DNA from 2 places in the Lysinibacillus sp. G4S2 genome. Region 1 is predicted to be linked to the other one. Evidence: riboswitches for the same ligand, from Rfam matches in the RefSeq annotation. Region 1 holds a riboswitch; the other holds the start of a gene.

Region 1 (19,384 bases):
TTCAATTATCCCCATTAATTCATCAGGATGAATTTGATCTATTTTATTGATAACTAGGAATACAGGGGTTGGATTACCCGCCAACATTTCTAGGATGAATTCGTCACCCTTTCCAAGTTTCTGCTCTGCATTTACCATGAACATAATAACATCCACTTCACGCAATGTATTTTTAGAAACCTTTAGCATAAAATCCCCTAGCTTATGTTTCGGCTTATGGATTCCTGGTGTATCTATAAAAATCATTTGGCTATCATTTGATGTTAGTACACCTTGTACTTTATTTCGTGTTGTTTGTGGTTTATCACTCATAATCGCAATTTTTTGACCAATAACACGGTTTAAAAATGTTGATTTCCCTACATTTGGTCGACCGATTATGGAGATAAATCCTGACTTATAGCCATTATTATTTTCCAGCATTCTCTAAATCCTCCGTTGTAAATGCAAACGGTAGTAATTCGCCTACAGACGTTACCGTGACATCACCTTTTAAGTTTGTTAAATATACAGGCATAGATGGCTTGCAAAATTCCATCATCACTTGACGACAAGCTCCACATGGCGCACAAGGTCCATCCGTATCAGCTACAATAGCAATCGCCTCAAAATCATAAATACCTTCTGACACAGCTTTGAAAAATGCTGTACGCTCAGCACAATTGGTCATACTATAGCCAGCATTTTCAATATTGCAGCCATGAATAACCTCTCCATTTTTCGTTAAAATCGCCGCGCCAACTTTAAATTTTGAATAAGGTACATAAGCCTTTTCACGCGCTTTTTTTGATTCTTCTAGTAATGCATGCATATCAATTGTCATCAATGTTCTCCTCTACTTAATCAATTTCACCTTGGCGTAATTGCGTCCGGATTTTGAGTTGTGTCCGCACAATTCAAAATCCGTGACATCCGCCTGAGTGAAGATAAAATATTTCCCCAGCACAATCGCAATTACTCTATACCGATTAATGAATTTATTAAGTTAAAACCATTTCGGTATAAAGATGAGTAATCCGATTATAGCACTGAATATCGCAAATACAAGCACTGCACCCGCTGCAAGATCTTTAGCTTGTTTAGCAAGTGGGTGTATTTTTGGCGAAGCTAAATCCACTACTCGCTCAATTGCAGTATTAACTATTTCAAGCGCAAACATTAGTGCTATTAATAGTAGCACAATATACCACTCCACACGTGATAAACCTGTAAAATAGCCAGCAATTAAAACAATTCCTGCACTTAGCAAGTGAGACTTAAAGTTTTGCTCTTTACAGGCTAAAACGATACCTTCAAAGGCATAACCAAAAGATCGGATATATTTGCGAACATTCATTTAATCTCGTCCTAAGCCAAAAGACTGTAAAATTTCATCCTGCTTACCGAACATAACTTTTTCATCTTCTGGTACCATATGATCATAGCCAAGTAGATGTAAAAAACCATGAACCGCTAAAAAGCCTAATTCTCGTTCAAAAGTATGCCCATATTCCTCTGCTTGTTCTTTTGTACGATCCGTCGAAATAATAATATCTCCTAAAACACGAGGCATCCCTTCAAATGTTACTTCCATTTCTCCTTCACCTAATTCCTCCAGAGCAAATGAGATAACATCTGTAGGTTGATCCTTGTCACGATATTCTCGGTTTATTTCTTGAATCGCTTCATTTGTAACAAACGTCACCGACACTTCTGTTTCTGGCTCAATATCTTCTATTTTTGCAGCATGCTGTAAAAGCTTTCCAACAAGCTCCATATGCTCCGCAGTTACTTCATTTGTTTCATCTGTAAAATCAATTGTTAAAATCATAGATCCTCCTTCTTATCTGCCTTTGGATATTCAATACGTGAGTGGAAAATTCCATTCAACGTTTCACAAAGTACTCGCTCTATACATTTTAACTCTTTTATCGAAATATCGCATTCATCAAACTGATTATCTTGTACTCGATCATCAATAATTGCGCGTACCAATTTTTTTATTTTTTCTGCATTCGGTTCTTTCATCGATCGAACCGCTGCCTCAACGCTGTCTGCAACACTAATAACTGCTGCTTCCTTCGTTTGTGGTTTTGGACCTGGATATCTGTAAGTTGTTTCTTCTATACATTTTCCTTCTTCCTTCGCTTTAAAGTAGAAGTATTTTAAAAGACTAGTCCCGTGATGTTGCAAGGCAATATCAATAATCTCCTGTGGCATCTTATAACGATTTAGCATTTCAGCCCCATCCGTTGTATGTGCAATTATAATTTCTGCACTTGTTTCCGGGGGCAATGAATCATGCGGATTAATACCAGACATCTGATTCTCGATGAAAAAGGCAGGACGCTTCGTTTTGCCAATATCATGATAATAGCATCCTACACGTGCTAGTAATCCATCTGCTCCAATTTCCTCACATGCCGCCTCTGCTAAGTTAGCCACCATTACACTATGATGATATGTTCCTGGGGATTCCATTAGTAATTTTTTCAACAATGGATGATTTGGGTTAGAAAGTTCAATTAATCGCAACGACGACAATAAACTAAATGCCGATTCAAAGAATGGTAAGAGCCCCATTGTGAGAGCACCTGAGAGTAGTGCCGATACCAATGCCGCGATAAAGTAAAACATCCACTCTGACAAACCATAAGTAGATTGTGTCATCAGTAAATAAAATGCGATAAACGACATATTCACTAACCCTATAACCCCTACTGCATGTAGAATATGCGAACGCTTTTCCACACTACGTAAAAAGAATAAGCTCGCAAAGCCTCCAAAAATAATATACAGTGTAATTTCCATCTGCATGACAGATGAATAACCCTCTTGGAAAATAACACCAGCCGATGCCGCTGTCATAACTGTAATAAGAACTGCAGCACGATCATCCACTAATAGCCTTACAAGCATTGTTGCCAGCGCTGTCGGGAAAAGGAATGCAACAGTAACATCAAAGCCACCTGAGACTAGGCTAATAAATTTCATTAGCAAGATGGATAAACTATAAACAATTACTGTCACCAATAAAGCCTTACGTTTCTTATTTTCATCCGCATCCGAACGTTCAAATAAAATAAACATGAACACCATTTGCAGTAGTATTAAAATAATAATACCTGCAATCGGTTTCATCGATGCTTTATTACTCACCATACCTAGAAGCTCTAATTGACGGAACGCCTCATTATCAATAATTTGTCCTTCCTGTACGATGACTTGACCTTGAAGAATTCGAGTAGGTTCAACCGATTCTTTTGCCTGGTCCTTTCGAATTTTCGTTTGTTCCTCATTAATCGTTTCATTTTCGATAATACTCATACGTCCAATTAAAACTACCGTATTAAATATTTTATCTGGATAGCCTCGTTGTCCGCGAATTTTTGTTTCAAAATCATTTTGAGCCACAAACAAATTTTCTGAGCGAATAGATTTTTGTAAATATTCCTGTACAAGTTTTGATAGTTGCGTACTTGTTCTTTTTAAATCTTCTTCACTTTGTATTAACAAACCTTCTAGCTGTGAATCAGTAAAAATAATTGGCATTTGATCTGAATCAATGGATTCAAATTTTTTTCGGAGTTGCTCGACTTGATCGCCAATCGGAACAGGTTCTTTCTTGCTAGCAACATCCTCTTTTACTTCAAGAACATAGTCAAATAAAGAAGTTACAATCGCTGCTCGCTGCTTAGCGACATCCTCGGAAAATTCATAAACTGGCTCAACAGCACTTGCTGCTTTTTCTCGCTCCTGTTGGGTTTTAAAAGTGTCTTCAATCGTTTTAGTAGATCGGACTGTTTCAGGCGCTAGTTGCAATGGTTTAAAATCATATGTAACACCTCTAACATTGCCATACATAAGAACAAATTGTAGGGCTCCTGTTAAGATGAGAACGACAATTAAAAAATAACGGAAACCAATAAGCTCTGTAAATTTTTGTAGTTGTTTCTCCATCTGGCACCTCCTCTATCTACCTACTATCATACCAATTCAAAAAACATTTTTCCCGAAAAATGTATAAGAAAGCAAAAAAACAGCTATACAAATTGTATAGCTGTCACATTTTTTCCATTTTAAAGACTTTCTCCCGAAGCGTGTAGTTGATTTCCGTTCCGACTGGGTGCTTTGTTGCTGACGCTTCGCTTTCGCTACAGAAAACATTTGCCGCTGACGCTTCGCTTTCGCTACAGAAAACATTTGTTGTTGCTGTCGCTACGCTTTCGCACAGAGCAAAGCTTCCTGGGGGGCGTCCGATGAGCCGATTCGCTTTCGGCGCAGACTTTCAAACCCCGTTGCACCTGCCGCTTCGCTTTCGGTGCAGACTTCTAAAAAACCGTTGCACCTGCCGCTTCGCTTTCGGTGCAGACTTCTAAAACCCGTTGCACCTGCCGCTTCGCTTTCGGTGCAGACTTCTAAAACCCGTTGCACCTGCCGCTTCGCTTTCGGTGCAGACTTCTAAAACCCGTTGCACCTGCCGCTTTGCTTTCGGTGCAGACTTTAATATGACTCCTAAGCGGTCATATTAAAGTTGCTGTTCTTCGTAGGCTTTGATGATTTTGGCTACGATTGGGTGGCGTACTACATCGCCTTGTTCTAAAATTTGGAAATGTATAGATTTTACATATTTTAGTGTGCGTTCTGCCACAATTAATCCAGATTCCGTATTTTTCGGTAGGTCGATTTGTGTTTTATCGCCTGTAATGACCATTTTTGAGCCAAAGCCTAGTCGCGTTAAAAACATCTTCATTTGCTGATGTGTCGTATTTTGAGCTTCATCTAAAATAACAAAGGCGTCATCTAATGTACGGCCGCGCATATACGCTAAAGGTGCAATTTCGATTGTGCCTCGTTCGATAAGTCGTTGAGTTTGTTCTGCCCCGTAAATATCGTTTAAAGCGTCATAAAGAGGGCGTAAATATGGATCTACCTTTTCCTTCAAATCTCCTGGAAGAAAGCCTAATGACTCTCCTGCCTCTACTGCAGGGCGTGTTAAAATAATACGCTTAACGTGCCCATTTTTTAGTGCTTGTGTTGCCATGACTACCGCTAAATACGTTTTCCCAGTACCAGCTGGACCGATACCAAAAACAACGTCTTTGTGACGGATTGCTTGTATGTATTCTCGTTGACCGATTGTTTTTGCACGGATAGGCTTTCCTTTCGTCGTGCGTGCTATTTCTTCATCATAAAGTTCTGCAAAATATTCGATTGTTCCTTTTTGTGTCATTTCAATAGCTGTTGCAACATCACGTTGATCAATATTAATTCCTTTGCGAATGACCTTCAAAAGAGCATGTAAAAGGTATGTCGCTTGTTCCTTCGCATCCTCTTCACCAGCAAGCTGAATTTGTTCACCACGTGTAATAATATGGACTTGTAAAGCCTCTTCGATTAATTTCATATTAGCATCTGAAATTCCGAGTAGCATGACCGCTTCGTTTGGATTATCCACTTGTAATACAGTTAAATGTTCTGACATAATCATTCTCCTTGTAGGCCTTGTATTGGACTGGCAATGTTTTCATTGACTAAAAATAGAACTTTCCCTTCAACTGTACCATTCCCCCACTTTACCTGTAAAAGGTTTTCTTTTTTTATAACCGTTTTAGTAGGTAATGAACGCAGCACCTTTTCATGAAGTAATGGAATGAGCATTGAATCTATTTTGGATTCATCAAGCTCTACTTGCATTTTTTTAGTATATTGTTCCTCAACAATCGATACATATGGATCGAGCCAATTAGGTAAATCTTTCTTTTGCACATAGTCAACTTTTTCTTTATGAATGCCTTTCACTAGTACACGCCATCGCTTCTGTTCTAGTGTTTCCATCGTTAGCTTTGTTGGAATTTTAAATGAACATTCAAGCCAATAATCAGCATAGACCTCTCCTTTAGCTCCAACAAAAACTTGATCTTCACCACTTTCAATTACCCCACTTACGAGAGTATCACCTTCGTATGCAGTATCGTTCACCGAAATTTTGCGTTCACCATTTTGAATATTAAAGTGAGTAATAACACCACTTTTTGTTGCCACTAAATGCGACGCTAGTTTTTCATTCGTTTGTTTAGTTTGTTTCGGGGACTCCTGAGATCGTAAAATTACACGTCCGCCATACTTTTCAATATGCACCCAGGAAAGATCTCGATGCTCTTCTAAAAGCTTCTGACGAATGACAGCATCTGAAGGTAAAGCTTTTTTAGACATGGGCGTTTCTAATTGAAATGTATCTTGAAAGGTCTTACCCAGACGTTGCTCCAACTCTGGTGAAGCCGCTTCAATGTCAACACGCCATATAACCTGTGCGCACAGTAATGGGATTAATATCATCATCGCAAGGCCAAGCAAGGTCCAAAGCTGTGCTCGAAAAACGTGAAGCTCATCAGCATAATAGACAGCCATTTTAAGTCGATAACGACTACGTACACGACGAATTTTTGGTAGATAATGCATAGTTGTTTCAAAGGCAACCTCTTGCTCACGAAAGACAACACGTTTTAATGGTACATGTTGTGCATGCAATGCTTGAATAAAAGGATGAACATTTTCGTGGCGCTTTATACGTATGATAATTGGCCGATTATTCCACATTATCGCTCACACCCATATCCTTTGTCATTTTCATATGAAGCTCCTGCAAATCCTCTACAGAAAGATGAAGCATTTCTTCTTTAAGAGCATTAATTTCCACTGATTTTCCACGCACAGTAATATGATAGTCGGCATAGATAAAAGAGCATGACGAAGCATCAGCATGTAGGAAACGATATGGGCCAATGATTTTTAATGTTTCATATTGTAATAATTCAAGTAGTGGCGTTAATTGAAATAGTTTTCTCATAAAAAATGCCTCCTTCTTCGGCAATATATGCATCGAAAAAGGAGGACATGCTGATTATTTTCTTTTTGCTTTAGGAGGGCCTAAAACCTCTGCCATTACTATAGCCTGCATTAATGATTTTTTAGACTTTGGTAATTGAAAGGCCGAATGTGATCCAGTTACTTCCACATCTTTTTTCCCTGCCGCCAAACGACCAATACTTTCTCTTTTCGTGGTACGACTAACTGTCTCAGTTGGGATTAACGGTTGTGCTGTATAACTTGGTACTTGCTCTTTTACTCTTTTTTCGACATTTTTCCTAAGCTCTTCTACTTTAGGCTGCCCATTCTTCCATTCCCCTAAAAATTCACGCGTAAAATCCTCAAAGCTTTGCGAATTAGCAGTAGGACGTTGTTGTTGAACCTCCTTAACTGGAGGCTCAACATGTGAATCTTTATTAAAAGGTGGCATTTGCTTTTGTTCTTTTTTATTTTTTGATTTCCCGAAAATAGAGCTGACTATGGCAATTATCGCAACTATAATTAATTGTTCCATTTATTAGTACCGCTCCTTTCCGTTTTTTTATGCGTTAGGTTCATTTGTTTCAGACTTATCTGAGCTTACTTTTGAAATGGAGTCTCGCATAGCTGTATCCGCTTGAATGTTTCGGTAGTTCATGTAATCCATAATACCAAGATTACCTGAGCGTAGAGCTTCTGCCATTGCCTGTGGTACTTCAGCTTCTGCTTCTACTACTTTCGCCTTCATCTCTTGTACACGCGCAATCATTTCTTGCTCGTTCGCTACGGCCATTGCACGACGTTCCTCGGCCTTCGCTTGGGCAATGTTTTTATCTGCCTGTGCTTGTTCAATTTGTAATTCTGCACCGATGTTTTTGCCGATATCAACGTCTGCAATATCGATCGATAAGATTTCAAACGCTGTACCAGAATCTAAGCCTTTTGCTAATACAGTTTGAGAAATCATATCAGGATTTTCAAGAACTGTCGTATGACTAGAGGCACTACCAATTGTAGAAACGATCCCTTCACCTACACGGGCAATAACCGTTTCTTCACCCGCACCACCGACTAAACGTTCAATGTTTGCGCGAACTGTAATACGTGCCTTCGCTTTTACTTCAATACCGTTCATAGCAACACCTGCAATAAATGGTGTTTCAATGACTTTCGGGTTAACAGACATTTGTACAGCTTCTAATACATCACGACCCGCTAAATCAATTGCCGCACAACGCTCAAATGTTAACTCGATATTTGCACGGTGAGCCGCGATTAACGCATTTACTACACGGTCAACATTACCACCTGCTAAATAGTGACTTTCAAGTTGATTGATCGTAACAGGTAACCCAGCTTTATGTGCTTTAATTAACGGATTCACGATTCGCGATGGAATTACTCGACGTAAACGCATCCCGATTAATGTGAAAATACTAACACGGACACCTGCAGCAAGCGCAGAAATCCACAGCGCCACTGGTACAAAGGTAAAGAATACCGCTAGAACAATGAATAATAAGACTAGCCCAACAATTGGACCTATTAAAGCTAAATCAAACCCCATTTGCTATTCCTCCATCTCTATTTCTGTTTGTCTCACAACAATTCGTGAGCCCTCTACTTTAATAATTTCTACATGTTTCTCTGCATCAACATAGCCACCTTCTGATACTACGTCAATGCGTTCACTGCCAAATAGCATCGTACCTGCCGGACGGAGTGGCGTAAGCGTTTTACCCACTTTTCCAAGCAACTCTGTGCGATTTACGTTAGAGACATAGCCTTCTTCCGTCGTTGTCGCATCCAGCAAGATCAGTTTGTTTAAAACATGCAATTTTTTACCGAAAAATTTCATCAGGATCACCATTCCTATTATCGCTACAATTAGCGCAATGAAAATCGCTATAATCATTTGCATCATGTTTGCACCTGCCAGTATTAGACTTAGTAATATTAGCAAACCACCTAAAATACCAACGATACCTCCGGGGACAAAAAATTCCGCCATGACGAGCGCTAAGCCTACTATGAATAAAAGTAATGTTTCATACCCCGCAAAGCCCGCCACCATATGACCGAAGAAAAATAATCCCAAAGCTGACAATCCCACTATACCCGGAACACCAAACCTAGGAGAAAATAGCTCCATTACAAGGCCTAAGCTCGCAATCGACAATAAAATCGGAACTATAATCGGATTCGTAATAAAACGAGCAATTTTTTCAGAAAAAGTAGGCTCAATTGAAACGATATCACTATCCATTAAATGCGTTTTTTCTAAAAGGTCCTGGAAATTTGAAACCGTTCCCTCAGAATAACCAACTTGTTTTGCCTCCGAAGCAGATAAAGTTAATAAATTCCCTACTCCTGCTCGAAATTTTGATAAATCCACAGATGCTGCTTTCCCTGCAGAATCGGTTATTGCAGCCGCCCCAATTGTTCCATTTGGCACCATATAGATTTCATCCGCATGTAAGGCTAAAAAAGCACCTGCAGAATGCGCGTCTTTGTTAATATACGCAATCGTACGTATATCCGTTGCATCCATAAGCCTAGCAATATCACCCGCTGCATTCACGAAACCGCCAGGCGTATGAATGTCTAAAATAATCGCCTCTGCATCGTTTTCCTCCGCCTCTTTAAAAGTTCGTTCTAAAAATGCGTGCAGTCCTCGTTCTACTTCATCATGAATAGGTATGTGGTAGACCTTGCTACTTGCAAAAGCAGTTGTTAATGGAAACGCTAACAAAAATGTCATCCAAATAACTAATAAATAGCTGAGGATTCTCCGCCTCCGCATCTTTTTCCCTCCCTTCTAACATGCTTCTCTCTTGTATATACGACTGACTTTGCAAAAAGTTTCAAAAATCCTAATAATTTTATTATACCGTGAATTTTTAATCTGTGGGTCTTTTAATAACCTTATATTAACATAAAAGCCGAATGAATCTTAATGATCACATTCGGCTTCTTCAATATGTACGTAAATTGAGCACAAAGTAAAATACCCGAAATTAATCGCAATGCGATTAACTTCAGGTATATTTTTGTCTGCTCAGTGAATCATACAATTGCGTGTTATGAACGTAGGGATTTTTAATGGGAAATTAAATTACCACTTACGTTTACGTGCAGCTTCTGATTTCTTTTTACGTTTAACGCTAGGTTTTTCGTAGAACTCGCGCTTTCTAACTTCTTGAATTGTACCACTTTTTGATACAGTACGTTTGAAGCGGCGAAGAGCATCTTCAAGCGATTCGTTTTTGCGAACGACAGTTTTTGACATCTCTCTTTCCCTCCCTCCGAACACACGTCAATACACAAATAGGCAAATAACCATCTGTTGTGTACTAAAGAATTATATCGTATTGTCTAATAATGGTCAATAGAAAGTGCACGAAATAATATCGAGAATTTTTGGTTTTTTTTCTTTAGGAATTTTCGACTTACATTTTGACCACAATAAACATAAATATTGTTACCTAAAAATTAAGGGTTTACAAAAAATAGAAAAAGGGCGTAGAATTATCACATTCAATTATATATCAGCCAAATCTCAATAATTTTCGAGAACGGAGGACCCAGTATTTTGGGGTTAATTCTGCATTTGCAGAAGGAATGAGAAACTCTTTCGCCATTCTACCCGTCAGCTAACTTCGTCGGCTAAAAGCGAAGGAGGTCATGTTTAGACCACCATTAACTAGTATGTGTTTTATGCCTAAATCATCTGGAAGCATACTAAAAATAGTTGGTCTTTTTATTATGTTTTTTTAAAATCTTTATCCAAACATTGAGGAGAATAAGATGAAAACAATTAAAAAGAAATTAAATCCTCCTAAAATACTTGTGCTGGGTTTTGCAACTATTATCCTAATTGGAACATTTTTGTTAACTCTTCCTATTGCAACGGAGAATGGTCAGGGACTTTCATTTTTAGACGCCTTATTTACCGCTACTTCTGCAACGTGCGTAACAGGACTGGTTGTTGTAGATACTGGCGATACATTTTCTACATTTGGAGAATTAGTTATTTTATTTCTTATCCAAATTGGTGGATTAGGTTTTATGACGTTTGCAACATTAGTATTTTTACTATTAGGAAAAAAAATTTCCTTAAAAGAAAGACTTTTATTAAAAGAAGCCTTCAACAATATTACAATGGCTGGTCTTGTTAGACTGGTTAGAAGAATACTACTATTTACTGCAGTAATTGAATTTATAGGTGGTTTAATTTTATCTATCCGTTTTTCGTTCGATATGCCTGTAGGTAAAGCTATATATTTTGGCTTCTTTCATTCCATCTCGAATTTTAATAACGCTGGATTTGATTTAATGGGAGGCTTTAATGGGTTGACCGAATATGTAGACGACCCATTTATCGTTTTAACTATTTGCGCTCTTATTACAATCGGTGGCTTAGGGTTTATCGTCATAAATGAACTCTATGAATATCGGGAAACAAAACGCCTTTCTGTGCATTCAAAAATCGTATTAACTACAACGCTTATTTTAACAGTTGGATCGACGATTTTAATTTTCTTATTTGAATATGGAAATAGTAAAACCCTTGGACCTTTGTCTGAATGGGGCAAAGTTCTTGGTTCATTATACCAAGCTGTTACTCCAAGGACTGCAGGCTCTAATACCCTTCCTATAGCAGACTTAACACAATCTACATTATTTTTAATCATCCTGCTGATGTTCATTGGAGCAGGTTCTGGTTCCACTGCTGGGGGAATAAAAATAACAACCTTCGCACTTTTGGTTGCTACGATGTGGTCACAAATTAGAGGAAAAGAAGATGTTGTCCTCTTTAGACGTAGAATAGTTAACGAAACAATTTTAAAAGCTTTAACAGTGACAATGTGTGGAATGATGATTGTTATACTCGTCACGTTTGTCTTAAGTATTACCGAGCAAGGACATAACTTTATGATGTATTTATTTGAGGCCACCTCTGCTTTTGGTACAGTTGGACTATCGATGGGATTAACTCCAGAGCTATCACCTGGTGGTCGTCTAGTCATCATACTTACAATGTTTGCAGGTAGATTAGGTCCATTAACAATTGCTTTTGCCATAGCAAAACGACGGAAATCTGAAGCATTCCGTCATCCTAAAGGTAATATTATGATTGGGTAATCACGATAAAGGAGAGTAGAGTGCAATGACTATCAAACAATATGCTGTAATTGGCCTAGGTAGATTTGGAACAAGTATAGCTCGCAAATTACATGAGGCTGGGCAGGAAGTGTTAGGAATCGACATTAATGAGGAAAGAGTCGAAGATGCCGAACTATATGTTACACATGCAGTAGTCGCTGATTCGACAGAAGAAAAAGCTCTTACCGCTTTAGGAATAGGCAATTTCGATTATGTCATCGTGGCAATAGGCAATGATATGCAGTCGAGCATTTTAACCGTATCATTATTAAAAGAACTCGGAATCAAAAAAGTGATTGCAAAGGCTCTTGGAAAAAGACACGGGCAAGTTTTAGATAAAGTAGGAGCAGACTGGATTATCTATCCTGAACGAGATATGGGAGAGCGAGTTGCCAATCAGCTTCTCTCACCCAATATGCTAAACTATATTGAATTATCAAAAGAATACAGTATAGAAGAAATTATGATTCCTTCAAAGATGGCTGGACAAAATCTTCGAGATTTAGATCTTCGTGCGAAGTATAATGTAAGTGTCATTGCGATTGTTCGAGAAGGGGACATTATCATTTCTCCCTCCCCTGAGCAGATTATTGAAAAGGAAGATTTATTAGTAATGATTGGTCATCGGAAGGATCTTGCTTTATTTGCCAATATTGAATAATAATCAAATAGGCTGTGTCAAAAGGAGTTTTCTTTTGAACCAGCCTATTCACCTCTTTTAAAAGACCTTCTTGCTATCCCTATCATCTTTTAAAATCTCTACAGCCTCTCTGAAACGTAGAGAATGGACGATTTCTCGTTCACGTAAAAATTTCAAGCTATCATTCAAATCAGTGTCATCTGATAAATCAATAATCCACTGATATGTCGCACGTGCTTTTTCTTCTGCTGCAATATCCTCATACAGATCAGCAATCGGATCCCCTTTAGCCTGAATATATGTTGCCGTAAACGGTGATCCAGCCGCATTCTGATAAAATAATGCCCTGTCATGATTGGCATAGTGCTCTCCAAGACCAGCTTCTTTTAACATCTCTGGAGTTGCATCCTTCGTGAGTTTATAAACCATCGTGGCAATCATTTCTAAGTGGGAAAATTCCTCTGTCGCTATATCAGTTAACAATCCCACCACTTTATCAGGGATCGTATAGCGTTGATTCATATAGCGAAGTGCTGCGGCTAATTCTCCATCTGCCCCTCCATACTGCTCAATTAAATACTTAGCTAGCGTAGGGTTACATGTACTCACCCTGACAGGATACTGGAGCTTCTTTTCGTAATACCACAAAAAAATTCCTCCTAGTTACTTATAATCAATGATGCCTCCGCATAATTGTGTCCGGAATCGGCTTTGTGCTTGCACAAAGAACTCCTTCCCGTTTCCGTGACATCCGCCGAGGTTTCACTTACGTTACTAAAAACATCTATAGCTTTCGATACAAAACATTTGTAGCTGACGTTACACTTTCGCTACCAAAACATTTGTAGCTGACGTTACACTTTCGCTACCAAAACATTTGTAGCTGACGTTGCACTTTCGCTACCAAAACAATTGTAGCTGACGTTGCACTTTCGCTACCAAAACATTTGTAGCTGACGTTGCACTTTCGCTACCAAAACATTTGTAGCTGACGTTGCACTTTCGCTACCAAAACATTTGTAGCTGACGTTGCACTTTCGCTACCAAAACATTTGTAGCTGACGTTGCACTTTCGCTACCAAAACATTTGTAGCTGACGTTGCACTTTCGCTACCAAAACAATTGCTGAAAGAAGTTAGACTTGCCATGGCCAAGGTGTATCAATCCAATTAAAAGGATAATTTGAATAACTTCTCCCAAAATTCATAAGTGGACCAAATTTTTGCTCAAAATCAACCTTAAGTTGCATACTTTTCTCAGTATTTTCATTAAATTGCTGAATGGCAGCATAATCGTGAGGGTGAGTATCTAAGTAAAGATTTAATTCTACTATTACAAAATCTATTGCTTGTATTTCTTCCAATAACGTATAAAATTCAGGCGGCATCTCCTTACTCATGCTTCATCCCTCCTTTTTGGGGATTTGGATAGGGGCTAAATAATTGGGGCCAAAGCGTTCCAGATTTAAGTGCTTCTCTTGGGGTTGGATATTGTGGTAATCCAGGCGGTTGAAAATTTATATACAATTGTGGTGGTGTAGAAAAACTTTTAACCCTGATAGGCGGACATGGATCGAATGGGCTAATATAAGGCTTCCAATACTTATATTGCGTAAACATAGCATCCTCCCTTCTACAATAAATTACATCAGTGGAGTATATGAGATAGATTAAATTTTTATTCAGTTTCGTGTGAGGCTTATGGTACGTTCATCTAACAGATTGTTCAATTAGAGAAAATGTCTGTTGAACTTGTTTTCGAACGAACTCGAAAACTTCCGTCACGTATAGTGTAGTTACTGGAGATACAGGCCGGCTATAATTGCCGATTTTTTAGTTTTAGTGGTGGAACTTGTCCCGTTAGCGGCGTTGTTTTCACTTTTAGCGGCGGAACTCGATCCTTTACCGGCGTTGTTTTCGATTTTAGCGGCGGAACTTGTACCTTTACCAGCGTTGTTTTCACTTTTACCGGCGGAACTCGTCACTTTACCGGCGTTGTTTTCGATTTTAGCGGCGGAACTTGTCCCGTTAGCGGCGTTGTTTTCACTTTTAGCGGCGGAACTCGTACCTTTACCGGCGTTGTTTTCACTTTTACCGGCGGAACTCATCACTTTACTGGCGTTGTTTTCACTTTTACCGGCGGAACTTGTACCTTTACCGGCGTTGTTTTCACTTTTACCGGCGGAACTCATCACTTTACCGGCGTTGTTTTCACTTTTACCGGCGGAATTCGTCACTTTACCGGCGTTATTTTCACTTTTAGCGGCGAAACTCGTCACTTTACCGGCGTTGTTTTCACTTTTACCGGCGGAACTCGTACCTTTACCGGCGATTCGTAATTTCATTAGATTTGCCTTTAACTGTAATGTTGAAATATTCCACCCCTCATTCTTAAGAGTGAAAATTATAGTAGAACACTCAAGGCGCATGAAAAAAATCAAATTCTAAATGAAAAACGGGGCTAGTTCATAACGAACAGCCCCGTAACACTTACAATATAAGGATTTTTAAATAACATTAATAATTAGAATCTGCAATTAATCCATTCATAATAGCTACACCAGAGCTTGCTCCAATACGAGTTGCTCCAGCTTCAATCATCTTTTTCATATCCTCTAAGCTTCGCACACCACCAGAAGCTTTTACACCTAAATCAGGTCCAACTGTTTTACGCATTAAAGCAATATCTTCTGCTGTTGCGCCACCTGTAGAGAAGCCAGTTGATGTTTTCACATAATCAGTACCTGCTGCCACTGCTAGTTCACATGCTTTTACTTTTTCTTCATCTGTTAATAAGCATGTTTCAATAATAACTTTTACAAGCGCGCTATCTTTTGCCGCTTCAACAACTGCAGCAATATCCGCTTGTACAAGGTCATAGTTTTTATCTTTTAATGCGCCGATATTAATAACCATATCTACCTCTTTAGCACCGTTAGCAATTGCATCTTTTGCCTCAAATGCCTTAACTGTTGGAGTATTAGCACCAAGAGGGAAGCCAATTACAGTACAAACTAAAACATCTGAGCCTTGTAAAAGCTCGCTGCTATATTTTACCCAAGTCGGATTTACACAAACAGAAGCAAAGCTAAATTGTTTTGCCTCTGCACAAAGTTTTTCAATTTGCTCTTTTGTTGCTTCAGCCTTTAATAAAGTATGATCAATCATACGCGCGAAATTTTGTTCCATCAATTAGACTCTCCTTCTATCAACAAGTTGTACGTACCTCTCTGGAATCATAACATTTTTTAACGTTTCCGTCTAATTTTGAATGAAATTAGATGAATTCAAATTATTTTAGAAACAACGCCATTATCCTTAGGTAAAATCGCCTCTAAAGTCGGACTGCTGAAAGAAGTCAATGCAACTACAATGTTTTGATTAAAATACTAGCAATAACGACTGATCCAACTGTTACAGTTGTAAATCCACCTATTAACATTGGCGTCAATATTTCATTTAATATTTTTTCTTCTTCCTCTTTATTTCTACCTACACTTCGACTAATTTCCTCACAAACAAGATAATCACCCGGGAACCCTACAGTTGCTGTTAGTGCTACTGGAAGACCTTTTAAAGGATCCCATTTAAATAATTTTGAGCCAAAAAATCCTCCAATTGAAATACCGATAATTCCAAAAATCATAATTAGAAAAGTTTCAGGGAGACGACTAATAAACATACTGAACGTAATGTCATTCATTGTGGCAATAATCAAAAATACAAGTCCAGCCATCCCTACTGTAAAAGCATTAGCCCGCTCCATTGCACGGTCTGGATACAAACCAATTAATCTCCCACCAACACCAATCGCCAAAGCCCACAAACTATATGGTATGCCGGTTAAACGATCTAGAGCAATAGCAATAGCACCACCGATAAAAAGTAAGAAAAGTAGAATCAGATTCGTTTGATATTTCTCCGGAATCCAAGTGCTACTTCTTACCTCTACTTTTTCCTCATCGATAACATCTTCTTCTCTCACATCCAATGTAGAAGCTACATACGTTTCGCAATCTATTGTATTCCGAAACTTTAATGCATATCGACGTAACAAATTTGCAGAGAGTGGCATACCAAATAATGATTGTAATGAAAGTATTAAAGCTGGAATTGTCATAAGACTTTCCAAGCCCATTTCTTTTAGCCCTTCCGAAGTCACAAGAAAAGCAATTATTCCACCTGTTAATGGTCCTGTCCCCGCAACAGCGGTTTCATAGTCAAAGATCATTGGAATGAAAAGAAGGATTAGACCTGCACCAACAATAATGCCCATTAAAGAAATGACTACTGCCTTCCATTGACTACGAATAGTATTAATAGGAATTAGCGTCCCCATATGAATAATGATCGGAGCTGTTCCCAATACAGCGCCAATTTCAATAAATTTAGAATCACCGATAAGACTCTTCGGTAAAATTCCCGTCCAAATTAACATAAGATAACCAATAATAGCGACTAAAAACATAGAAACTCTGGCTCTTGTCAAAATAGAAATAATTTCCCCCAATGCGATTAGCGAGAAGATAATCATAGTTGCAATGACAGGTTCATGTATCATTCGTTCATCCCCCTTTATTATCTATTTTTCAATGGAAATAGATTGATTTTTCATGTATCTTTTTTGAACCCTCTATCCCTAATAATTTAAAAGATGATTGAATAAACAGTTCCACACCAATCTCTAATGCATCTTCATCAAAGGTAAAGCGTGGATGATGGTGCGGATGAATAATCCCCTTAGTTTGATTTCCAGCACCAACAAAGATGAAGCAACTTGGTCGTTCATCTGAAAATGCCGAAAAATCTTCACCGCTCATCAATGCGGGTAATCTTAGTAAATGATCCTTTCCCCATACCTCACCTATCGTTTCTTCTACCAACTCTCTTACCCTATCGTTATTGATTACCGAACTATAGCCAAAATGATAATCTACCTCAAATGATGCATTATGCGCTTCTGTAACTCCCTTAACGACTTTTTTAATTAAACTTGGAACTTGTTGACGGATGTCGGGTTTAAGGCTTCTCACCGATCCGCCTATAATAGCAGTGTCAGGAATGACATTGTAAGCACTTCCGCTATGAAACTTCGTGATAGATACGACTAATTTTTCAAGTGGATTAAGATTTCTTGAGACAATATGCTGAAGATTGTTGATTACTTGTGCGCCAACTGCAATTGGATCTACCGTTAAATGAGGTTCGGAAGAATGACCTCCTCTTCCTTTAATTTTTAAATCAAACGTATCGCTACCTGATGTAGCTGGCCCATCGCAAATCCCAATTTTACCAATCTCAACTGTGGACGCAAGATGAATTCCGATTACTTCATCCACACCCTCTAACACACCTGCTTTAACCATTTCTTGTGCACCACCTGGGAATAACTCTTCAGCATGTTGAAATAAAAAGCGTATCTCCCCCTCAATTAGATTCTTTAACTTTGTAAGAATCTTTGCTGCACCAAGTAGCATCGCTGTATGCCCGTCATGTCCACAAGCATGCATCACGCCTTGATGCGTAGATACAAAGTCAAATTCATTTTCTTCATTAATTGGAAGCGCATCCATATCTGCCCGTAGCGCGACGACTTTACCTGGTTTTGGACCAATTAAGCGGGCCATTACACTTGTTTTAGTTGGTCGTGAAATTTCCAAATCTCCAAAAGTCCGTAATGTTTCATAAACAAATTGTGCTGTTTTATCTTCTTGAAAAGATAACTCAGGATATTTATGTAAATACCTTCGCCATTCAATAACCTCATCCTTAGTAATTCCAACTAATTCTTGAATCATCGACATTAAAGACATACATCTCAGCCCCTTTTCAATTTTCCTTTTAAGGATTATTTAAGGAAAAAAATCCTTAAATGAAGTATAAAAGTTTAGATGTTTAATTTCAAGACTTTTCTGAAAATATAAAATGTAAAATTTTAGTGAAACTAAATTAATGAACAAAAAAAGCACCCAAAGAGGTGCTTATAGCAATCGATATATTTTAGTTGGTCTTCCACGAGCAGCATACGTCTCTTGACCAATGCATTGTGCCAAATCAACTTTGCACATATCTGTAACAATACGTCTAACGTTACGCTCTGTCATCTCAAGGTGTGTCGCTAAGTCCTTTGTTGTAAAATCCGACCACCCCATCTTTTGTATAAGTGATACTATTTTTTTATATGTTTTCACACTGATGTTACCTTGTTTTAACTTTTCAATAAGAAGTTCATTTTGTGTACGGCTTGAATAATGTAGTTCCCCTTTTTTTCCTGGAGATTCTACGATTAGTCCATCTTCTTGAACAATGACAATTTCACGCTTCTTCATTGCTTTTGAATGTTGAATCGCACGAAAAGCGTTAATTTCTGCCGAATAAGCCGTTTCTCCAAATCCAATACCAACCGCAACAGTAGTATCTGCTTCAAACGCTAATCTTTGAACTGTATCTTCAAGTGTTTCGATTTCCCGCTCAATAGCACCACGGGAACTAAAAATCATATATCTCCCGTTTCCCTTATCAGAAAAAGAGCCATTTATTTTCTCACCCAGTTGAATTAACATTTCTTTTAGTCGAAGTTCTAAATACTGTAGATTATAGGGTGTTTTCATTTCCTCCGCTACTTTGTTAAAATATTCAACTTCAATAATTTCAACTCCTATTTGAGTATCTTTAAAATAGGAGGTCTTTACTTTTTCTGACAGCGCCCGAAGTGATTGTTGTATTTCCATCGTACTCATTGACATTTTGT
Region 2 (12,152 bases), 3.4 Mb from region 1:
GTCAAAACTACACGGCCTTTATGGGTGATAAAATTGATTGGTACGGAGTCGTTGTTTCATACATTGGTATTCCACTGTTCTTACTGTTATGGCTTGGCTATAAAATCAAGCATAAAACAAAAATGCTTCCACTTGAAGAATGTGATTTAAAGGTGGAAGACTAATATTAAAGCTGTTCTATAATCCATTGAATGATGGTTTATGGAACAGCTTTTTTTACTATTTTGCAAAATATCTATAAAACGAAAACATGTCATATGGTAAATTATAGACTAATCATCATAGCGTGTGGTTGATTTCCGTTCCGACTGGGCGCTTTGCCGCTGCCGCTTCGCTTTCGCGCAGATAAAACAATTGCCGCCGCTACGTTAGCACTTCGCTTTCGCACAGAGCAAAGCTTCCTAGGGGCGTCCGATGAGCCGCTTGGGCCTACACGATGTAGGTCACGAAGGCGTTATCACAGATGTGATGTTTTTAGCCTTCGTTCCTCTACCTGCTCGCTCTAGGGTCTCATCTGTGACGCTAATCCCCAAAGAGTCGCCCAGTCGGAACGAAGATCAACTAATATACAGAGCATATATTTTAACAAAAGGCATCCGCAATTTTTGGTGATGAGGATTTTAAATAATTTATTCAGTATAAACGGGCAGCAAAATTGCACGTAAAAACCCAATAGGAGAAGACTAATAATAAGAGGGGGAAAGATGATAGACTATCCATTTTTACAAAACAGATTAAAAAAAGAAAAGATTAATACTTTCTTGATTAATAGTCATGGCAAAACGATATTTCAATACTATAAAAACAAGAAACAACAACAGAAACTTCATAAAATTAATTCTTGCACAAAGAGTATTCTTTCCATCTTATTTGGCATTGCAATAGATCAAAAATATATAGAATCAGTTCATATACCTGTCCATTCTTTTTTTCCTGAACTATTCGAACGGCAAGGTGATAAACGTAAAATGGATATGACAATATATCACCTTTTAACAATGACGGAGGGGTTAGATTTCCCGGAATTTGGTGAATGGAATAGTTTTGCTCCTATGGTATTTCATTCTGATATAGTAAAATTTATAATAGATCGTCCGATGGTGCATCCAGTTGGTTCGCATATGAATTATAACTCGGGTTGCTCCCATATACTATCTGCTATATTGCAGCAAGTGACGAATATGAAAACAAAAGAATTTGCCAATCGTTATTTATTTCAACCATTAGGTATTCTCAAATATCAATGGTATGAGGATAAGAAGAAAATTAGTAAAGGGGCAGATGGTCTTTTATTAAAAGCAGAAGATATGATGAAAGTAGGCCTTTTAGTTTTAAAAAAGGGTATATATAACGAAAAAAGGATAGTTTCAGAGGATTGGATTAACCATTCGATAAAGCCTAATTTAATGACTTATGACAATATCGGCTATTACGGGATGCATTGGTGGGTAAATAAACAGGATGAAACTAAAGCTTTTTCGGTAGATAATCAATATTTCTTTGCATTAGGCTTTGGGGGACAATATATTTTTATTTGGCCAAAGGAAGAACTAGTTATTACTATCACAGGTGACTTGTATGAAACTAGTTTATTACCGCTTCAATTAATAAAGGACTACATCTTGAAATAATCAACAGATGGTAGGGGTGGCCAAACACCTACTGAAATAGAGGAACTCAGTCTAAGAACGCCACGTCCTGTGGCAATTTATTTGTGCGAAAGCGTAGTGTTAACGAAGCGACAGCAACAGGGTTTTGTATGTGCGAAAGCGTAGTGCTAACGAAGCGACAGCAACAATTACGCCAAGGCAAAATCAACCACACGTTATGGTGATGAGCTAATAAAAAGAAGAGGTGCATGAAAGTGCAAAAGCATATTTTACTAGTAGAAGATGATGAAGCCATTCGTGAAATGGTAGAAAACTACTTAATGATGGAGGGGTTCCTTGTTACCTCTGCAATAAATGGGGAAGAGGCATTACAAAATTGTTTAAACAATTCCTTTGATTTAGTGATCTTGGATATTATGATCCCGAAACTTAATGGTTTAGAAGTTTTAAAGATCGTACGAGAACAGGCTTCATTTCCAATTATCATCATGTCAGCCAAAGATAGTGATGTTGATAAAGCGTTAGGATTGGGATTAGGGGCAGATGATTATATCGCCAAGCCGTTTTCGATGCTGGAATTTTCAGCACGTGTCAAAGCCGCCATTAGAAGAGCTACACAATACTCTAATCATGTAGATGATAAGAAAGATGTATTAGAGCTAGATAACTTAACGATAGATCTTGTTAATTTTTCAGTAGAGAAGAATGGGCAAAAAGTAAAGCTTACGTCAAAGGAATTTGCCATCTTAAAATTATTCGTAACAAATCGTAATCGAGTTTTTACAAAGCAGCAAATTTATCAACTGATCTGGAATGATGCTTACTATGGCGATGAAAATATTATTAATGTACATATAAGAAGATTACGCGAAAAAATTGAAGACAATCCATCCGACCCTCAATATGTTAAAACGCTTTGGGGAATTGGCTATAAATTTGAAGGATAAACAGATGATTATAATTCTATTACTCATTATTGTGTTACTCGTAGGAATAATTATTTTTCACGTGAGGGCAAAAAAACAACAAGATGCTACTATTCAATACATGCATCAAAAACTGCAAGCAATCATTGATGAACAATCGAGCGAGAAAATTTTAGTATCTACAGCTAATCAAGAATTACAGCAGCTGCTTATTGCGATGAATGGATTGCTAGACCATAATCAAAAAGTACTGGCGACACATCGAAAAATGGAAAGCTCCATGAAAAAGATGTTGGCCAATATCTCACATGATCTTAAAACACCTTTAACGGTTGTACTAGGTTATACGGAAATGCTACAGCTTAAGCAATCACTTAGTGAAGCGGAGCAGCAACGGTTGCTCACGGGCGTTCATACGAAAACATTGGAAGTATTAAAAATAATCCATACATTTTTTGACTTGGCAAAATTGGAGGCTGGGGATACAGATTATCCAATGACAAAAATTAATGTCAGTGAAATTTGCCGAAAAAATATTTTATCATTTTACGATATGGTCACCTCTATGGGGCTAGAGATAGATATTATAATACCAGATATATCCATGTATGCACTTGGTAATGAAGACGCGTTAGATAGAGTTCTGAACAATTTACTGTCAAATGCTATTGCCTACGGGGCAGCAGGAAACGTTATTGGACTAACAGTAAGAAATGATGATACTAACATTTTTATTGATGTATGGGATTGTGGTAAGGGAATTGAAGAATATCAAATTGATAATGTTTTTGAAAGAATGTATACGCTTGAGGATTCCAGAAATAAATCCTTCCAAGGTAGTGGTCTTGGCTTAACCATTACAAAACGTCTTGTAGAATTAATGGATGGCTCCATACAGCTCTCAAGTATTCCTTATGAGAAAACCATTTTTACGGTTTCATTAAAACGAATGATGTACTAAACAGTCTTGCTTGTAGAGCATTCTAATTGCTTTGCAAGCTTTTCTTCTGCACTTAAGAAATTTGTAAGAATCAAGTAATAAATTAGAGAGTTTCATTTTTTATAATAAGGATAGCTAAATTTAAGGGAGAGATCTATATGACATATATTATAAAAACGAATCAGCTTACGAAAGTGTATGAGGGAAAAGAAGTGATTTCTGCCGTCACTATGCATGTCAAAAAGGGGGAGATTTATGGCTTTTTAGGTCCTAATGGTGCTGGGAAAACCACGGTCATGAAAATGCTGACAAATCTCACGAAGCCAACGAGCGGAGACATTGAAATCTTTGGTGAAAAATTAACTGATCGATCATATGAAGTGCTGAAAAGGATGGGGACGATTATTGAATATCCCATTTTCTATGAACATTTAACAGCAAAGGAAACTTTAGAATTACATTGCGAATATATGGGCTATTATGATAAGAAAGAAATTGCTCATGTTCTAGATCTAGTGAAACTAACAAACACAGAGAAGAAGCGTGTAAAAGACTTTTCTCTTGGGATGAAACAGCGATTGGGTATCGCGCGTGCTATTATTACGAAGCCGGAATTACTTATTTTAGATGAGCCGATTAATGGACTAGATCCAGTTGGAATTAAAGAGCTTCGAGAGCTATTCAAGATGCTTTGCAAAGAGTATGGAATTACGATTATTATTTCTAGTCACATTTTGGGTGAAATTGAACAAATGGCTGATACCATTGGCGTTATTAAGAATGGAAGATTAATTACTGAAGTATCAATGAACGATATCAATCACAGTCAGACAGATTATATTGAAGTGATTGTTAACGATGGAAAAAAAGCAGCCTTTATTATAGAAAAGGAATTACATATTACTAATTTCAAGCTAATGGATGATCATGCTATTCGCATTTATGATGCGACAGCTTCCCAGAAGATGTTATCTAAAACATTGATTGAGCATGATATTGATATTGAGGGCATTAGCAAAAAAACAAGCTCATTAGAGGATTATTTCTTGAAATTAATCAATGGAGGTGTCGTTAATGCTTAATTTAATGCGCCTGGAAATGAAAAAGTATCATTTAGGTTCATATGTAAAAGGAGCTATCATCGCAAATTTTGTGATATTAGCTATTATATTTATGCTTATCTTTATCACTAAAATAGAAGGGGATCAAGATCTCAGAAATTATCAGACGGTATTTGGCATTATCGATTCGGGTGTAAGAGCAGTATTTATTATTTTTGCTAGTGTGTTAATCGCCAAATTTATTATTGGGGAATTCAAATATAAAACCATCACTGTAGCATTTATGTATCCAATCAATAGAAAAAAATTGATTGCTTCAAAGCTAGCCATTGTTATTCTTTTTACCTTTAGTGCAATTGTTTTATCGACTATTTTTGTCACAGCGATTTTTTGTGTTGTTAGTGAGAGTTTCCAATTGCTTCCGGATACATTAACGTTCTCTTTCATAATACAACGAATTCCCGTTGTGATCATGAATGCAGTTTCAGCATCATGCATCGCATTAATACCATTGTATTTCGGTATGAGAAAATACTCTATTCCGGCAACGATTGTATCATCTATCATGATTGTATCAGTCGTATCATCAAATTCGGGTAACTTCACCTTATATGATATTATCTTTATACCTATCACTTTAGCGATTATCGGTATAAGCGTGGCCTATGCATCGTTTCGTAAAATTGAGAAGATGGATATTTGAAGATAAAAAAGGGAGGGCTGAAAATGTAGGGCCTTCCATAACTTAAATGCCAGACACAGGACCAAATCAAGGTCTTTGTGTCTGGCATTTTTTTAACCAAATATCGTTTGCCATAATAAATAAAGATTTAAAGCAACTACAATTACTACGACAAACCATCCTAATATTGTGGTAACACGGTGGTTGACTAGGTTACCCATGATGTCACGTTTACTTGTAAACATAACAAGTGGTATTAGGGCAAAGGCAATACCAAAGGATAAAATAACTTGACTTAGGACAAGTGCATAGGTTGCGTTAACTCCAGATGCAATGATGACTAATGGAGGTAACATTGTAATAGCTCGGCGCAAATAAAGGGGTATTTTTCTTCTAATGAATCCCTGCATCACAACGTCACCTGCTAATGTACCCACCGAAGAGCTAGCAAGACCTGCAATAAGAAGACCAAGACCAAAGGACACTGCTGCCATTGGTCCAAGAGCATCTCTTAAACCGTTATAGGCTATATCTAAATCTTCCACTACTAATCCTTGTGTATGGAATACTGCGGCAGCAATAATTAGCATACTCATATTGATGGCGCCGGCAATAATCATCGCAATCACAATATCTATAAACTCAAAACGAAAAATACGTTTTTTTTCATTGTCATTTCGTCCAACAATACGATTCTGTGTCAACGAAGAATGTAAGTAAATAGCGTGTGGCATAACCGTTGCACCTAAAATACCTGTTGCCAGTAACAGTGAGTCTACCCCTTCAAAGTGAGGAGAGAACATCCCCATCGCTACTTCGCCCCAATTTGGTTGTGCTAAAAACGTTTGGAATGCAAAGGCTAGCACGACAATTAGCACCATACCAGAAATACCTGCTTCAAATGCCCTAAAGCCTCTGCGTTGTAATTCTAAAATAGCAAATGAGCCGACTGCTGTAATAAGCGCTGCAGGTAACATTGGAATGTTGAATAACAAATACAGCCCTAGTGCAGCCCCAATAAATTCTGCGAGATCTGTTGCGATAATGACCAATTCAGCCTGTATCCATAAAAAAATAGAAGTTTTTTTAGAAAAATGTTCACGTGCTACTTCAGGTAAATTTTTGCCAGTCGCAATACCGAGCTTTGCTGACAAAGATTGAATTAACACCGCCATTAAATTGGAAAAGGCGATTACCCAAAGAAGTAAGTATCCATATTGTGAACCTGCTGTAATATTTGTTGCGAAGTTGCCTGGATCAATATAGGCAACCGCTGCGATGAAAGCTGGACCAAGAAACGGTAAAATTCGTCGCCAGCCTGTTATTTCTCCATCTAAAACCGCCTCAGCAGACGATTTTGTCATTCGTTTGTAAACCATGTTGTTCCCTCATTTCAAAAAGTATCACATAAGAAATAAAGTTTCCTGGAGGAAAGTAATATATTGCTATTGTATAGCTTGAGCAAAAAAATGTGAAGATGTTTGCCTAATTTTTTGTAACGCAATATTCATCCTGTATTAACGGCCCGTAAAAATTCGATTGGTGAAGACTAACAATTAGTGGGGGATGAAGAAAACCCCACTGATTAAAGTTTCACTTTATGTAGTTAAAGTTATGCATGAAACCAAGTCTATCGGAGATTTTAAGTTAAGAACATTATGTTGAGGTAATACCTGTCGTCACCTTAATGAGTAGGTTCGTTTTGGTGGTAGAAGCATGTCATTTGTCTTATTCTCATCATTTTCTAATTAGACTTTCACCCCTTGTATCGTTTACGATGGAAAGAAAATGATGAGGATTGATTCGGTATGACTAATCGAATTTTAATAATAGAGGATGAGGAGAATATTGCGAGAGTCCTACAGTTAGAGCTTCAATTTGAGGGCTATGAAGCTGACATAGCGCATACAGGCACAGATGGGTTGCTTAAATACCGTGAGCAACAATGGGATTTAATCTTATTGGATATTATGCTACCTGAGATGAGTGGGCTTGATGTACTAAAGCGTATTCGTGCAACAGAATCACAGACGCCGGTAATTATGTTGACCGCAAAGAGTGAAGTTGAAGATAAGGTAAAGGGTCTGGATCTTGGAGCAAATGATTATATAACAAAGCCGTTTGATATTGAAGAGCTACTTGCTCGCATTCGAAATGCTTTAAGGTTTTCTCAAAGAAGTAACCTACAACACGATCAACTGATATTTGCTCAATTATCCATTAATGAGCAAACACGAGAGGTTATTTATTTTAGGAAAGGGGTTCAATTGACACCTCGTGAATATGATCTTCTCTTATATTTATTGAAGCATCCAAAACAGGTACTAACACGAGAGCAAATTTTAGAGGCTGTTTGGGGATACGACTATTATGGTGATACGAATGTTGTGGATGTTTATATTCGTTATGTTCGACAAAAGCTTGAAGCTGCTAATGATACACCAATTATCCAAACGGTGCGTGGTGTTGGCTATGTGCTGAAGGAGCACAAACATGAGACTTAAAACAAAAATTCATCTACTAACAACACTATTAATGCTCGTTATTTTAGTTGCAACAAATAGTGGTATTTACATTTTGTATGAGAAATTTGCTTATAACACTGAATATAAACAGCTCCAAACGAGAGCAGATGAGCTTAGTTCTGCATTAAGCCAGTTAAATGAACAGACTAACTTACAGCAAGTATTAAGAGCTTATATGCCAACAGATGGCGCTGTATATATTTATGATGGGCAGCACTTAAAAACGAAGGTTCAGGCTTCGCTTGAGATGCCTGATGTTCCGCATATTACGTTCACTATGCCAGCTATTTGGATGGATAGAACAGTTGTGCAAATAAAATTAATACAGCCAATGGAAGAAGTAGCAAATACATTAGGTTTGCTAAAAGTGATATTGGTTGTTGTAACAATCGTCGCAACAATTCCTATATTTTTAGCGAGCTTAGCGCTTAGTCGCCTTATTTTATTACCACTAGAGCGTTTAAATGAAACGATGCTAAAAAGTGCAACGACTGGCAAGTATGAAAAAATTGAAATTCCCGATAAGGGTGGGGACGAGTTAACAAACATTAATCGAACTTTTAATTTGATGATGGAGAAGCTTGAGCAGCATTATCAAAAGCAACAGCAATTTGTTTCAAATGCTTCCCATGAATTAAAAACGCCAATTACTGTGATCAAAAGTTATGCAAAATTGCTATTGCGTAGAGGATTTGACAATAAGGAGGTAGCACAGGAATCCTTACAAGCTATTGTCAATGAATCTTCGCGCATGCATGAGATGGTGCTGCAATTACTGGAGCTAGCCAAAAACAACGAGCATCTTGACATACATTTTGTAAAGTTAGAGCTCACCCCGTTCTTAAATAAGGTTGCTACGCAAATGCAGCAGGCTTATCATCGTGCATTCGTCGTTGATGCAGAAGTGCCAAACTATATTTATAGTGATGAAAAAATGCTGAAACAGCTGCTCTTTATTTTACTGGATAATGCTCGGAAATATAGTGAAAAAGAGGTTCACATACATGCGACAGAAACTGTAGACCATGTCTTAATTACTATTCAAGATTTTGGAGTGGGTATTCCAACTGAGCATGTTTCTCATTTATTCGAGCGTTTTTATCGCGTGGCGGAGGACCGTAACCGTAAAACTGGGGGCTCTGGCTTAGGGCTTGCTATTGCCCATGAGTTAGCGGGGCAGCTGGGTATTACGATTGATGTTGAAAGTACACTAGGTGAAGGCTCGAACTTTACACTACGCGTACCAAAGGAGGGGCAACTGTGAAAAAATGGCTATTGATAATGGGTGCCATCGTCCTTCTTTGTAGTGGAACGCTATGGTTTGTTCAATATCGTTTCTTTCATGTTGAGCCTCTCGACAAGACGGAGGCAATTCGACATATCGAAACAATCTACAACGGTCATGTAACACAAGCTAAAAAGCAAGGAAATGAGTATGAAATGGTATTTACACGAGATGGTATGACTTATACAGTGATGCTAGATGCAACTACACAGCAAACAAAAGATTTGAAATTGAAGGAGGCGGAAGGTCAATTACTGTTAACAGAAGCGCAAATACGACAATTTGTTGAGAAAGAGTATGGGGACATCGAAAGTGTCGTGTTAACAAATTCAATTTACACTGTGCGTGTTGAAAAAGAGGATAAACAAAAGGATCTCGCACTAGATGCCTATACAGGAGAGATCTTATCTGAAAAAAATGTTGAGCCAATTGAGCGATCTAAAGGTGTAAATGTTATTAATGAACAGCAAGCAATTAAGATTGCCCAGCAACAACTAAATGGTGAGGTGGATTCAGTTGATTATGAGGAAACTGCGGATGGTGGCTACTATTTAGTTGAAATTGAAACAAAGGATAACGAAGCTGTTTTTCAAATACATGCAGTCTCAGGAAAGATTATGTCCGTTACATGGGATGAAGAGCATTAAGTGCTTCTCATGAAATTCTAATGTTTCTCTTATTGTCCTATCATCATTGCTTGATAAGCTAAGAATAGATAGAAAAAGGAGAGATGAATATGAAAAAAATCATTTTAATCCCAGCGTTAGTCGGTGTACTTGGCGTTGGAGCTGCTATTGGCTCAACAACATTATTAACAGGTAATGCTCAAGAAAAAAGGGTATTATCAATGCAGGAAATTGAGAAAAAGGCACTGAAAATTGTCAACGGTACGGTAACTGATATTGAGTTTGACCAAGATCAATACCGCTCAGTTTATGAGGTAGAGGTGTACACTGATACTGAAGAGTTTGACTTAAAATTTGATGCTTATACAGGTGAGCTTCTAAAGCAGAAGAAGGAACGTCGAGATAAAGATGATGTGTATGACAAGAAGACTGCTTCCACTACAACAACTAAAATCACAAAAGAGCAGGCTATTGAAAAGGCCTTAACAAAGGCAAAAGGTACAGTGACTAAAGTTAAACTTGATGATGTGATTTACGAAATCGAAATCAGAAACGGACAACATGAATACGAAGTTGAGGTTGATTCATCTACAGGTGAAATTTTAGACTTTGAACAAGATATTGAGGACTAATGTGCATAAGCTATCTTAAAAGTGGGACAATACTTTTAAGATAGCTTTTTTAATTCTACGGATAATTACATACTATCCGCGAGAATATCTGTGCTTTTCACATATAACAATAAAAAATTTTCTTCTTTACTTTTTCTTAATACGAGCGTAATATGACATCATTATAAAAGTTTCAAATTTCTAAATCGCTGAAGCAACTAAACGCGGGGGACCCAATTTTTACGGATTGTTTAACAATAATCCTTGGGGTGAATCTCTTCATTTATTGAAGGGTAGGGCTACTCAGGCCCGAATCCGACAGCTAACCTCGTAAGCGTTAAGAGCAGAAAAGTTGGAGCTTGGCAGACGAATGAGCGTCTACAAGTCGTATTTAGTGATGACTTGTAGACGTTTTTTTATTCTCATTTGAAAATAGAAATAAGCCCCAGTGCACGGCACGAAAAACAGATTATGCTAAGGTGTAATCGATTTAGAAATGCGAAACATATCCCATGAAATTAGAAGGTGTTGTATATGAAATCCTCATTAAAACGTTATGTTATCGGAAAACCATTGAGATCCGATGCGTTAGGGGAACAGAAGCTTAGTAAAACAAAGGCTCTTGCCATACTATCGTCCGATGCTTTGTCATCAGTGGCGTACGGGCCTGAGCAAATTTTAATTGTACTCATGACAGTAAGTACTGTTGCCTTTTGGTATTCGCTACCAATTGCCGCTGGGGTAGTTGTGTTATTAACAGCACTTATTTTTTCGTATCGTCAAGTTATTTATGCGTATCCACATGGTGGTGGTGCATACGTAGTTTCTCGGGAAAATTTAGGTGTCAATGCCGGTCTCGTCGCTGGTGGTTCATTGCTTGTCGATTACATTTTAACCGTTGCGGTAAGTGTGTCGGCGGGGACAGATGCGATTACTTCGGCTTTTCCAAGTCTACATCCCTATAACGTGTATATCGCTGTGTTTTTTGTTATATGTTTAACGCTTTTAAACTTACGTGGTGTCACAGAATCTGCATCCATTTTAGCGTATCCAGTATATTTGTTTGTATTAGTCATGCTGATATTAATTGGAGTAGGGATTTATAACGTAGTAACGGGGCAAGTTCCAGCAGAGTTGCATCCAAAAGTTGGTACACCGGTTGCAGGGATTAGTCTTTTTATATTATTAAAGGCATTTGCATCAGGAAGCTCGGCTTTGACTGGTGTTGAAGCCATTTCAAATGCTATTCCTAATTTTAAAGATCCAGGACCAAAAAATGCGTCTAAAACGTTACTTGCGATGGGCGGTATTTTAGCAGTACTATTTATCGGTATTGTAAGTTTAGCTTATTTTTATGGAGTTGCTCCAAGTGCAAAAGAAACAGTTGTTTCACAAATTGCGGAGGCGAGTGTAGGTCGTAATTTCTTTTACTATATAGTGCAAGGAACAACAGCAATGATTTTAGTACTCGCTGCAAATACAGGTTATTCAGCCTTCCCTTTATTAGCAGTCAATTTATCGAAGGACCGTTTTATTCCAAGAATATTCGAAGTTCGTGGGGATCGTCTCGGTTATTCAAATGGAATCTTGATGCTTGGTTTAGCTGCCATTGTCTTAATCATTTTATTTGGTGGGGCAACAGAGCATTTAATTCCACTTTATGCAGTTGGCGTTTTTATTCCGTTTACGTTAGCGCAGGCTGGAATGATGCGAAAATGGTGGCGTGAAAAGCCAAAAGGTTGGGGTGCAAAATTTGCAATAAATACGATCGGGGCGGTTATTTCCTTTGTTGTCGCTATGATGTTTTTTGTGACGAAATTACCTCAAGTATGGCCAGTATTTATCTTCTTACCAATAATTATTTTGACGTTCCATCGCATTAAACA

What was found. Region 1 has a riboswitch for cyclic di-AMP ahead of QUF91_RS18695 (TrkH family potassium uptake protein). Riboswitches for the same ligand answer to the same signal wherever they lie in the genome.
Region 2: another riboswitch for cyclic di-AMP. It lies ahead of QUF91_RS01700 (APC family permease); the one in region 1 lies ahead of QUF91_RS18695 (TrkH family potassium uptake protein).

Annotation. Positions count from the first base shown of each region.
Region 1 is NZ_JAUCFJ010000002.1:3,637,006-3,656,389, forward strand. Features, by position in the region: gene era (GTPase Era) at 1-423, opposite strand, end outside; gene QUF91_RS18635 (cytidine deaminase) at 410-823, opposite strand; gene QUF91_RS18640 (diacylglycerol kinase family protein) at 986-1,336, opposite strand; gene ybeY (rRNA maturation RNase YbeY) at 1,337-1,810, opposite strand; gene QUF91_RS18650 (HD family phosphohydrolase) at 1,807-3,939, opposite strand; gene QUF91_RS18655 (hypothetical protein) at 3,976-4,182, opposite strand; gene QUF91_RS18660 (PhoH family protein) at 4,508-5,464, opposite strand; gene QUF91_RS18665 (sporulation protein YqfD) at 5,467-6,579, opposite strand; gene QUF91_RS18670 (hypothetical protein) at 6,569-6,829, opposite strand; gene QUF91_RS18675 (hypothetical protein) at 6,884-7,363, opposite strand; gene floA (flotillin-like protein FloA) at 7,391-8,395, opposite strand; gene QUF91_RS18685 (NfeD family protein) at 8,399-9,631, opposite strand; gene rpsU (30S ribosomal protein S21) at 9,944-10,117, opposite strand; cyclic di-AMP (ydaO/yuaA leader) riboswitch at 10,369-10,511, shown strand; gene QUF91_RS18695 (TrkH family potassium uptake protein) at 10,636-11,973, shown strand; gene QUF91_RS18700 (potassium channel family protein) at 11,999-12,655, shown strand; gene QUF91_RS18705 (manganese catalase family protein) at 12,713-13,282, opposite strand; gene QUF91_RS18710 (spore coat protein CotJB) at 13,770-14,033, opposite strand; gene QUF91_RS18715 (spore coat associated protein CotJA) at 14,026-14,253, opposite strand; gene QUF91_RS18720 (hypothetical protein) at 14,430-14,978, opposite strand; gene deoC (deoxyribose-phosphate aldolase) at 15,151-15,822, opposite strand; gene QUF91_RS18730 (hypothetical protein) at 16,001-17,194, opposite strand; gene QUF91_RS18735 (amidohydrolase) at 17,223-18,446, opposite strand; gene QUF91_RS18740 (hypothetical protein) at 18,615-19,384, opposite strand, start outside.
Region 2 is NZ_JAUCFJ010000002.1:265,861-278,012, forward strand. Features, by position in the region: gene QUF91_RS01640 (amino acid permease) at 1-164, shown strand, start outside; gene QUF91_RS01645 (hypothetical protein) at 266-388, opposite strand; gene QUF91_RS01650 (serine hydrolase domain-containing protein) at 705-1,631, shown strand; gene QUF91_RS01655 (response regulator transcription factor) at 1,865-2,557, shown strand; gene QUF91_RS01660 (sensor histidine kinase) at 2,562-3,497, shown strand; gene QUF91_RS01665 (ABC transporter ATP-binding protein) at 3,635-4,558, shown strand; gene QUF91_RS01670 (ABC transporter permease) at 4,551-5,240, shown strand; gene QUF91_RS01675 (Nramp family divalent metal transporter) at 5,333-6,598, opposite strand; gene QUF91_RS01680 (response regulator transcription factor) at 7,028-7,723, shown strand; gene QUF91_RS01685 (sensor histidine kinase) at 7,713-9,008, shown strand; gene QUF91_RS01690 (PepSY domain-containing protein) at 9,005-9,676, shown strand; gene QUF91_RS01695 (PepSY domain-containing protein) at 9,766-10,287, shown strand; cyclic di-AMP (ydaO/yuaA leader) riboswitch at 10,464-10,617, shown strand; gene QUF91_RS01700 (APC family permease) at 10,801-12,152, shown strand, end outside.